DNA from 2 places in the Shewanella sp. 1180_01 genome. Region 1 is predicted to be linked to the other one. Evidence: predicted binding sites of a transcription regulator. Region 1 holds the regulator's gene; the other holds the start of a gene.

Evidence for each region. Region 1 encodes MetJ, which represses methionine synthesis genes. Its sites were predicted from a motif close to TAGACGTCTAGACGTCTA; they were not measured.
Region 2: a site for MetJ is predicted at 3,604-3,621, ahead of metH (methionine synthase). Genes of this name have one in related genera too.

Annotation. Positions count from the first base shown of each region.
Region 1 is NZ_VXCT01000073.1:10,707-16,602, reverse strand. Features, by position in the region: gene phsA (thiosulfate reductase PhsA) at 1-1,682, shown strand, start outside; gene FW758_RS22485 (4Fe-4S dicluster domain-containing protein) at 1,695-2,261, shown strand; gene nrfD (NrfD/PsrC family molybdoenzyme membrane anchor subunit) at 2,264-3,211, shown strand; gene FW758_RS22475 (sulfite exporter TauE/SafE family protein) at 3,317-4,060, opposite strand; gene metJ (met regulon transcriptional regulator MetJ) at 4,142-4,456, opposite strand; gene metB (cystathionine gamma-synthase) at 4,669-5,832, shown strand; gene FW758_RS22460 (bifunctional aspartate kinase/homoserine dehydrogenase II) at 5,844-5,896, shown strand, end outside.
Region 2 is NZ_VXCT01000009.1:81,985-87,880, reverse strand. Features, by position in the region: gene metH (methionine synthase) at 1-3,378, opposite strand, end outside; gene FW758_RS07590 (histidine phosphatase family protein) at 3,832-4,563, shown strand; cobalamin riboswitch at 4,767-4,931, shown strand; gene FW758_RS07585 (ABC transporter ATP-binding protein) at 5,032-5,896, shown strand, end outside.

The sequences.
Region 1 (5,896 bases):
TTATTAACTTCGGCCATAACCTGTACGAAGGCATCAATATGTCCGAAACCCGCGGCATGATGGCGGCGCAGATGGACAAAGGTGCCAAGCTGGTGGTGTTCGAGCCAAGATTCTCCATTGTGGCCGACAAGGCCGATGAATGGTACGCCATTCGCCCCGGAACAGACGTGGCCGTCGCCTTGGCGTTATGCCATGTATTGATTGAAGATAATCTTTACGACAAGGCATTTGTCGCGCGTTATGTGGAAGGCTTCGAAGCCTTTGCCGCCGAAGTGAAAGCCTATACCCCTGAATGGGCCGAAACCATCTCCGATGTGCCCGCCAAGGACATTCGCCGCATCGCCCACGAATATGCCGCTAAAGCGCCCCATGCCGTGGTCGATTTTGGTCACAGATCTACCTTTACCACCGAAGAGTTTGAGATGCGCCGCGCCCTGTACGCCGCTAACGTCTTGATTGGTAACATCGAGCGTAAGGGCGGGATTTATATCGGCCAGAAACCCGGTGATTACAACAAGTTTGCCGGTGAAGCGGTTGCGCCCGTATTGGCCAAACCCGGCGTGAAAGACATGCCAAAACCTACGGCGAAACGTATCGATCAGGTGGAAGAGCAGTACGCCATGATGTGGTCGTCGGGCGGCGTTTACCAAACCATTCTCGATGCCACGTTAAGCGCGGTTCCTTACCAGTTACACGGCTGGGTGATGTCACGCACTAACCCAATGCAAACCATGACAGACAGAGCGCGCGTTGTTGAAGCGATGAAAAAGCTCGACTTTATCGCCGTGTGTGATGTGTATATCAGCGAAACCGCCGCCTATGCGGACGTGATTTTACCTGAGTCGACTTATCTTGAACGTGATGAAGAAATTGCTGATAAGTCAGGTAAAAATCCGGCCTATTATGTGCGCCAACGTGTGGTTGAAACCTTAGGTGATACTAAGCCTTCTTGGCAGATCTTTAAGGATGTGGGTGTGGCTATGGGCCTTGGCGAGTTCTATCCATGGGAAAACATGGAAACCCTGCAAATGCTGCAGGTGAACCGCGACACTGACCTGCTGCGCCGTATCAAAGACGAAGGTTTTGTGAGCTTCGGTAAGCCAATTATGTTGTGCGAGCCTAAGATGGTTGCCGAGTTTATTAAGGCATACCCCAATGCGCGACCTGCCGATGAAGACGGCACTTACGCCAGTGCACTGACCTTTAAAACCCCTAGTGGCAAGATTGAACTCACTTCCGCGAAAGTCGAAGCCATGGCACCGGGCCGTGGGGTGATCAAGTTCCGCGAAGTGAATCTTAAAAAAGCAGATGAGCTGTACTTTATCCAAGGCAAAGTGGCGGTGCACACCAATGGCGCAACCCACAATGTGCCTATGCTCGCTAACCTGATGTCGGATAACGCTGTGTGGGTTCACCCTGTTACTGCGGGTAAGTTAGGGATCAGCAATGGCGACCCAATCCGCCTCACCAGCAGTGTTGGCACAGAAGAAGGCCATGCCTTAGTCACGCCGGGTATTCGCCAAGATACTGTGTTTGCTTACATGGGCTTTGGTTCTAAAAACAAAGAGTTGGTCAGAGCAACGGGCAAAGGTATCCATTGCGGTAACTTACTACCGCACGTTACTGCTCCTGTGTGTGGCATGACAGTGCACACCACGGGCGTCACGCTGGCAAAGCGCTAATCGGAGGCTTAAATGAATAAACGATATGTAATGGTGCACGACGAGAATAAGTGCATCGGCTGCCAAGCCTGTAACGTGGCGTGTCGCAGTGAAAATGGCGTACCCGAAGGCGTAACTCGTCTGCAAGTGCGTGTGGAAGGCCCCTTTGGTGAGATGCCCAATCTGCATTTCAAATATCACAGGGTATCTTGCCAGCAATGTGAAGATGCACCTTGCGTTAAAGTGTGCCCAACGGGCGCGGCCTATGTGGGTGAAGACGGCATTATCTCTATCCATGCTGAGAAGTGTGTCGGCTGTATGTACTGTGTGGCGGCGTGCCCCTATAAAGTGCGCTTTATGAACCCAGAAACCAAGGCGGCGGATAAGTGTAACTTCTGTAAGGATACGCGTTTAGCACGGGGCGAAGAGCCAGCGTGTGTGACTGTGTGTCCAACCGATGCCTTAGTGTTTGGCGATGCCAATGATCCTAAGAGTGAAGTGGCCATCATGCTCAACACTAAAATCACTTACCAAGATAAAACCCATTTGGGCACTAAACCTAGGGTGTATCGCGTTCCTACCAAAAGAGGGGGGATTTGATTATGAACAATACTTGGGGCGACATGGCGCAATATGATCCTGTCACTTGGCACTGGGTCATCGCCGTTTACCTGTTTATGGCGGGGTTATCCGCGGGCAGTTTACTGATTGGCATTGGTTTGCGCTGGGCGAATAAGGAACTCAGCGCGGGAGCTGAAAGCAGCATTCTTAAGGCGGCAGCCATTATTGGGCCTGTAGCAATTAGCTTAGGTCTAGCTTGTTTAGTGTTTGACTTAACCAAACCATTCCACTTTTGGTTGATCTTAATTCACTATAACTTCCAGTCTGTGATGGCAATCGGGGTGCTGGCGCTGCTGGCGTATTCTCCCTTAGCCTTTGCGTACGCCATTATTGTGCTGCGGGATGACTTACCAAAATGGGGTTTGGGTTTCCTAGCGCCTATCGCTACGTTACTTATGCCATATCGAAAGCTGATTGAAGTATTGTTGTTTGTCCTCGCCATTGGCGTAGGGGCTTACACTGGCTTCTTAATTTCGGCGATGAATGCTTATCCTATGCTCAATACTGCGGTACTGCCTGCGCTGTTTTTAGTGTCGGGTTTATCGGCGGGCGCTGCGGCAAACGCGGTACTGGCACTCTTGCTGTTTAAGACTGACAGCCACGATAAAACCTTAGTCAAGATGCACGGTTTAGAGTTGCCTGTGATGGCGATTGAAATCCTGTTCCTGTTCATGTTGTTCTGCGCCTTGTACTTCAAGGGCGGCGCGGCGGCTGCGGCCTTAGCGTCGTTAACTTCTGGGCTATGGGCAAGCGTGTTCTGGATAGGCGTCGTCGGTATAGGTTTTGGTATTCCATTGCTGTTCATGTTGCTACCCGCCGCGACTCGCCACACTAAGGGCGCAATGATCATGGTGGCTTGTGCGAGCTTAACCGGCGTACTCGCTCTAAGACACTTTATTGTGTACGCAGGGCAAAGCTATTTAAGCTGAGTGTAAGCTGGCTTTAGATATTGATAGATAAAGAAAAGCACTGACAATGTCAGTGCTTTTTTATTGTTTGAATCTTCAGATGATTTGCCAATACAAGCAGGACGCTTATTGGGGCAATAACTCGATAACCGATTTCACCGTTAGCACTAAGGCGCTGATACTGCATAGGACTAAGGTCGCCATTTTAGTTTTATCTTTATCGACACTGCCCACTAATCGCCCCGCGACTAAATACCCTAAAAGCACTGAAGGCAGCAACATTAACGACAGCCACAGGTGCTTCAATTCTAATAAGCCAGTGATCGCCAAAATGACCATAGCTATGGTGGAGCTAAAAATGAAGAAGGCCGACAGGGCGGCACGAAACTGCGAAGCGTCTTTGCCTGACAATAGAATCGCCATCGGCGGGCCACCAATAGCGGCAATATTACCGAAAATCCCCGAGACGACGCCCGCCCCAAAGAGGGTTTTCTTATTCACTGGCAGGCTGAATTTATACAGGCTGAGTATAACCGCGACAGCCACAATGGCGGCGATGGATAACCCGAGTATGGGCTGAGGCGCAAACAGCAACAGACTCGCGCCGATAAAACCACCGGGCACGCGACCTATAAGCGCATATTGCAAGCCATTGAATTCTAAATGACCACGTTCCCGGAATAAGGTCAGTAGCGAGATGGTAAATCCCATGGCAATAACGGGACCCGGTACGAGCTGCGGATCGACGATATACAGCAAAGGACTGGCGACAACCGCTAGGCCAAACCCAATCAGGCTCTGGGTTAAGGCGCCAAGAAATACAATCAGTGAGGCCAAGGCGAGAGTCTGTGGATCTATCATAGAAAACATAGGATTCCATATAAACAAAAAGGGATCGTTAACGATCCCTATTGATGAGCACTGTGATGTAACTTTGCCAGCGACAAGTCGCTATTCCATGTCTTCCCACTCGATCCCCATCTCGTCCATCAGCAACTTGGCTTCGGCGGGAATGCTGTCTGGGCTATCTTTTGACAGATCTTCATCGTTAGGCAATGGCTGGCCAGTGTAGGCGTGCAAAAATGCCTCACACAACAGCTCGCTGTTGGTGGCGTGACGCAAATTATTGACCTGACGACGAGTTCGTTCGTCCGTAAGGACCTTAAGCACTTTGAGCGGAATAGACACAGTAATTTTTTTTACTTGTTCATTCTTCTTGCCATGTTCAGCATAGGGGCTGATGTATTCCCCATTCCATTCAGTCATTGACTCACCTGTTATAACGCTAAATTCGGGGCAGATTTTAAACCCTTACAAAGAACAGTCAAATTATTGCTACTATTTCTTTGTGATTGCAAACAGATTTCTTTATGTTCAGACGTCTAAACGTCTTCACGCCTATTGACGATGGCGTTGGGCTTAGGTACATTTAGACGTCCAGACATCTCTATCAGTCTACCGAATTTAGGAGTCCACCCATGGCAGAGCGTCAATTAGCCACACTGGCAGTGCGTCAGGGTATCGAAAGCGATACTCAATATGGCGCAGTTGTGCCACCGATTTATTTGTCGACTAATTACGCCTTCGATGGTCATAAAAATCCTCGCGAATTCGATTACAGTCGTTCAGGCAACCCAACACGCTGTATTTTAGGCGAAGCATTAGCGCAATTAGAAAAGGGCGCCACTGGCATAGTGACCTGCACTGGCATGGCGGCCATCACCTTAGTGACCACTTTGCTCGGCCCTGATGACCTATTGGTGGTGCCCCACGATTGCTACGGCGGTTCTTACCGTTTATTTACTAATTTGGCGAAGAAAGGCCAGTTTAAGCTGATTGTGGTTGATCAAACCGACAGCCAAGCGTTAACCGCAGCGATCGCGCAAAATCCTAAGATGGTGTGGCTCGAAACCCCGTCTAACCCGCTATTGCGTGTGGTGGATATCGAGGCTATTGCTAAGGCAAGCCATGAGGTCGGCGCGCTGGTGGTGGTCGATAACACTTTTTTATCGCCGATATTGCAACAACCCCTATTGTTAGGCGCGGATATCGTTATCCACTCCACCACTAAATACATCAATGGTCACAGCGATGTGGTTGGCGGCGCTGTGGTTGCCAAAGATGCACAAATTGGCGAAAGCTTACATTGGTGGTCGAACACGTTAGGCTTAACGGGATCGGCATTTGATAGTTACTTAACCCTGCGCGGCCTACGTACCTTAGCGGTGCGAATTCGTGAACATCAAGCCAATGCCCAGCGCATTGTTGAGGTGTTAACGCAAAGCTCTGTGGTGAGCAAAGTTTATTACCCTGGTCTTGCGGATCACCCAGGTCATGCCATTGCCGCCAAGCAACAAAAGGGCTTTGGCGCTATGCTGAGTTTTGAGCTCAAGGGCGGCGAGGCCGAAGTGGTGGCCTTTTTAAGTGCACTCAGCTTATTTAGCGTGGCGGAAAGTTTAGGTGGCGTTGAAAGTTTGGTGGCCGTGCCCGCAACTATGACCCACAGAGCCATGGAGCCGCAGGCGCGCTTCGAGGCGGGTATTAAGGACACCCTATTGCGTCTATCGGTGGGTATTGAAGATGCCGCCGATTTAGTTGCAGATATTCAAGCAGGATTAGCCGCCGTTGCGGCTTGTCAGTAGAGGAATAATAGATGGCACGTTGTCACTTACATAAATTTGGTGGCTCCAGTTTAGCGGATGCCGA
Region 2 (5,896 bases), on a different contig from region 1:
TTTACGCACCCGTTCGTGCATCCGCTCGGCAAAGGCTTCGGCCAAACGGTCGGCTAAGCACTTGAGCATGATGGCGCTGTAGTCGTCGTGGTTGGCTTCAAAACGTGCCACATGTTCGTCTATGCCATGGCCTGTGGTCACCGCAAAGCCGCCCATGTAATCGGCGACGCCTGAGTCTTTTGGCGCAACAAAGTCGGATAGGCAGAAGTTGTCGTTACCGACACGTTCAAGCTGCATCCGCAGGTGATGTGTGGTCATTTCGACTGTGGTACGCGACTCATCTGTGTAGAGCTCAATGTCGTCGTAATTGACGGTATTGGCTGGGAATAAGCCGATAACTGCTTTTGCCGTGAGCCACTTTTCTTCGATGATTTGTTTGAGCATGGCCTGACCATCGGCGAACAGCTTTTGCGCTTCTTCGCCGACGACTTTATCGGTGAGGATTTCGGGGTAATGGCCATGCAGTTCCCACGAGCGGAAAAACGGTGTCCAGTCGATACGCTCAACTAAATCTTCTAACGGATAATTATCAAATACTTGGCGCCCGAGCACGTTTGGCGTGAATGGGGTGTAGTTCGCCCAATCGTGTTGGCAGCGGTTATCGCGCGCCGCTTCGAGTGACACTATCTCTTTGCGCTTGGCTTGGGATAAACGCTTAGTGCGCATGTCGTCGTATTCGGCATAGGTTTCGTCTATGGTCGCTTGGCGAGTCTCGTTGTTGATGAGCTTACTCACCATAGGCACGGCGCGGGACGCATCGGCGATATAGATAGCGCCATGGGGATAATGGGGCGCAATCTTCACCGCTGTGTGGATTTTAGAGCAAGTGGCGCCGCCGATGATCGCCGGAATGGTTAAGCCTTCGCGGTGGAAGGTTTTCACGTTATGCACCATCTCGTCCAGACTTGGAGTGATGAGCCCCGACATGCCGATGATATCGATATTGTGTTCTTTCACGGCGTCGAGAATTCGCTCCACCGACACCATCACACCTAAATCGAATACCTCAAAACCGTTACAGGCGAGCACCACGCCGACGATATTTTTGCCGATATCATGCACGTCGCCTTTTACCGTCACCATCAAGATCTTGCCGTTAGATTGGCCTTCGACCTTTTCCAGCTCAATGTAGGGGTTTAAGTAAGCCACGGCTTTTTTCATTACTCGCGCCGATTTTACCACCTGCGGCAGGAACATCTTGCCCGAGCCGAACAAGTCGCCGACCACATTCATGCCATCCATCAAGGCGCCTTCAATCACATCCAGCGGACGTTTCGCTTCTTGGCGAGCGGCTTCGGTATCTTCATCGATAAATTCGGTAATGCCTTTGACGAGCGCATGGGATAAGCGTTGGCTCACTGGCCAGCTGCGCCATTCTAAATCTTCTTTCTTACCAACCTGTGCGCCATCACCGCGGAATTTCTCCGCGATTTCAAGTAACTGCTCGGTATTGCTTGAGCCTTCGACTGGGCAGGGCAAGTTAAGCACCACGTTTTCGACCCGTACTTTAAGCTCAGGATCGATATCGTCGTAAATGGCTAACTGGCCCGCGTTGACAATGCCCATGTCCATGCCGACTTTGATGGCGTGGTACAGGAATACCGCGTGAATCGCTTCGCGCACTGGGTTGTTACCGCGAAACGAGAACGACACGTTCGATACGCCGCCCGAAATCATTGCGTGGGGCAGGGTGGCTTTAATCGCTTTAATGGCATCAATAAAATCGACGGCATAGTTGTCGTGTTCATCGATACCTGTGGCGATGGCGAAAATGTTCGGGTCGAAGATGATGTCTTCTGGCGGAAAGCCGACCTTATCGACCAACACCCGATAGGCGCGGGTACAGATTTCGATTTTACGTGCCTTAGTATCGGCCTGACCTTGTTCGTCGAATGCCATGATAATGGCCGCCGCGCCGTAGCGTTTGACTAAGGTGGCTTGCTCAATAAACTTGGCTTCGCCTTCTTTAAGGGAAATTGAGTTAACTATGCCCTTGCCTTGAATACATTTTAGGCCAGCTTCGATCACTTCCCACTTAGAGGAGTCGATCATAATCGGCACGCGGCTGATGTCGGGCTCTGAGGCAATCAAGTTTAAAAACTTGTGCATGATCTCGGCGCCATCGAGCATGCCTTCGTCCATGTTGATGTCGATGATCTGCGCGCCGCTTTCGACTTGCTCGCGGGCCACATCGAGCGCTTGCTCAAACTTACCGTCTTTGATCAGCTTTAAAAACTTGGCCGAACCTGTGACGTTGGTGCGCTCACCCACGTTAACGAACAGGGATTGTGCATCGATAGTCAGCGGTTCCAAACCGGCTAAGCGGCAGGCGACGGGGATATCGGGTAACGCGCGCGGGTTATGTCTGTCGACCGCTTCGCGAATAACGCGGATATGTTCAGGCGTACTTCCACAGCACCCGCCGATAATATTGAGCATGCCTTCGCGCGCCCAATCTTCAATCACGTTCGCCATGTCCTCTGGGGTTTCATCGTAACCGCCAAACTCGTTCGGCAGGCCTGCATTTGGATGCGCCGACACATAACATTCGGCGATACGAGATAATTCTTCGACGTACGGGCGCAGCTCTTTTGGCCCAAGCGCACAGTTAAGGCCGATAGATAATGGCTTGATATGGCGCAGGGAATTATAAAAGGCTTCGGTGGTTTGACCCGTAAGGGTACGGCCTGAGGCATCGGTAATGGTGCCCGAAATCATGATTGGCAATCTGTCTTTAGAATGCTGACCAAATAAGTCATCAAATACCGATTCAATCGCAAACAGTGCGGCTTTGGCATTTAAGGTATCGAATATGGTCTCGACCATAATGATGTCTGCGCCGCCTTCAATCAGCGCCTTAGTGGATTCTCGGTAAGCGCTGACTAACTCATCGAAGCTGACGTTGCGATAGCCTGGGTCGTTCACATCAGGGCTAATCGAACACGTACGGTTAGTGGGGCCTAACACACCAGCGACGTAGCGCGGAATGCCTGTGGCAGCAAACACTTCATCACAGGCTTCACGGGCGAGGCGGGCGCCGGCTAAGTTAATTTCGGCGGACAGCGACTGCATGTCGTAGTCGGCCATGGCGATAGTAGTAGCATTAAAGGTGTTGGTTTCAATGATGTCGGCACCGGCGTTTAAGTAGTCGGTGTGAATCTGTTTGATGATGTGGGGTTGCGACAACACCAATAAATCGTTGTTGCCTTTGACGTCAGTGTGCCAATCTTTAAAGCGTTCGCCGCGATAGTCCTCTTCTTCGAGCTTGTGGTCTTGGATCATAGTGCCCATGGCACCGTCTAAGATTAGAATGCGCTCAGCAAGCTGTTTACGAATGTCTGCCAATATCTGGCCGGCTTTGGTAGAGGGTATCGTCATAAATAATTACCTTAAATACAGCTAAGTTAAGTCCAAGCATCGACCCTTGTTATGCTAAGTGCAGGGTAAAGCGTGTTGTGCAGTCCAGATATTGGCTCTCGTTATCGACCCTAGTGAGTGATCTAAATTAGCTAACTTAGTTAGGCTAAGTGCATTCCATTCTGCTCGGTCGATATTTGACTACTCGTTTTAGTTATTTATCGTTAGAGTTTAGTTTTGGACATTTAAACGTATAGACGTCCATAATACGCGACTTATGATTGTCAGGGCAAGGTCAAAATTGACTAACGACAATTGAGTCCTATCAGCACTTTTCACCCAGTTTAACGACTCTTTTTTTAGGATTAGTTGTAGAGCTAGTTGTAGGGCTAGAGCGTAATTGAGTATATAGGACGACGGGTCTAATGTGGGTTTTCAACAAAATTTGCCACGAGTGATAGACATAGGAATACGATGAAACAAGTTCGATTGTTATTGTTACGCCACGGCGAGTGTGAAGGCGGCGCCATTTTACGCGGCCGTGTGGATGTGCCTTTGAGCGAAAAGGGCTGGCAGCAAATGTCGGCAGCGGTTGAGGCGCAGGCAAGTACCTGCAGCGCGATTTACAGTTCGACTTCACGCCGCTGCGCCGAATTTGCCCAAGCCTTTGCCGCCGAATTGCATTCGACGGCGGCGCTGGTATCTGAGTCAAGGCCATTGCAGGCGCAGTTTTTGTCGGGTTTACAGGAAATTGATTTTGGTGATTGGGACGGTCGTCGGCTCGATGAGCTGTATCAGCAAGAGGGCGAAAGTTTAGCGGCCTATTGGCAAAACCCTTGGCAAACACCGCCGCCCAATGGGGAAACTATGGCCAGTTTCGAGTCGCGGGTGAATGGGGCCATTGACCAGATACTCGCCGCCGAGTTTGAACGATTGAGCGTCGACTCAGATAACGCCGAGCATGCAGTGGGCGCTAGCATGGGTACGGGCTTGAGTGCGGGCGAACTGGCTGCCAAAGTATGGGTCGTGACCCACGGCGGAGTGATCCGTCACTTAATGGCGCGCGCCCTTGGGGTTGAGCGGGCGGTGGGCTTTTACAGTCAACTCGATTTACCCGTGGCGGCCGTGGTGAGCATTAATGTGCTGCAAGATGAACACGGCGTTTGTTACTGGCGTTTAGATTGGCCGAGCGGACGCTGCGAGTGATCCGCGTAGCCCTAAGGTGAAGATTTTTCTTGTCTTACCAGCGTGATTGTCGATTGCCTATTAAGGTAAATATAGGATAATGCTTTTTCCTGACGTCCCCGACGCACACGGCCTTGCAAGGCTGGTGGCAGTGTATCGGATGACGTCACAGAAATAGGTGTTGGGAGTTTTGAGTGGTGCGAGGGTGTTCTGTGGCAGTTATGGCCGAGGCACGCTGAAAAGGCTTGAAATCAATCTCAACATAATAGGGAATTGGGGAGCTGCTTGTCAGTCAGCCCGAACTGTGCCCGCAACTGTGAGTGACTTTTTATATTGTTTTCAATAGAAAAGTGACGAGTCAGGAGACCTGCCTATTTCTGTTATCGCTGCGTGCAGCCTTAGTTCTCGAGCGGGTGACTCGAGGGAGCCGATGACAATGTGCACAACCTTTTTTAATTCAGGTTTGGACTCGCTAGGAGCACCACGTTGGTGAAACTCTCTGCCATCCAAACGAGCCATGCTTTGAATGACAGCGACACTCGCCCGTCAGCGAGCCAGACGGTCGCGCTCGATGTCAGCCAGTTAAGCTGGTGTATCGATGGCAAAACCATTCTTTCCAATATTAACTTTGCGCTGCCAACGGGGCAGATGCTGGGTTTGATTGGCCCTAACGGTGCGGGTAAGTCTAGCTTGCTACGCTGTTTGTATCGCTTTGTTCGCCCGACTCAGGGCAAAATTACCCTGTTTGATCAAGATATTGAGCGTTTATCGCCCAAGGCGTTTGCCTGCCGCGTCGCCGTAGTGCAGCAAGACACGCCGCATTATTTTGACCTAACCACAGAGCAATTGGTCAGCATGGGCTTAACGCCGCACAAGGGCATGTTCGATACCAATTCGAGCTGTGACGGCGAGCGCATTGCAAAGGCTCTAGAGAAAGTCGGCCTGAGTCATAAGATGCACCAACAGTACGAGCACTTATCCGGCGGTGAAAAGCAGCGTGCCTTGATCGCCCGCGCCATAGTGCAGCAGCCGCAACTGTTGATCCTTGACGAGCCAACCAACCACCTCGATGTGCGTTATCAAATTCAAATCCTCGAATTAGTGCGTAGCCTTGGCATCAGCGTGATTGCCTCTATTCACGATCTCAATTTAGCCAGCGCCCTGTGCGACAGTTTGTTGTTGATCCATAACGGTGAAGTCAGCGCTATGGGCACACCAACCGAGGTATTAACCGAGGCGCGAATTGGTGATGTGTTCGGCGTGTGCGCTCAGGTGTCGACCCATCCACAACATAAAAAGCCCTTAATCAGCTATTTTTATGGCTACCATGATTCGACGCACAGCATGGCTGATG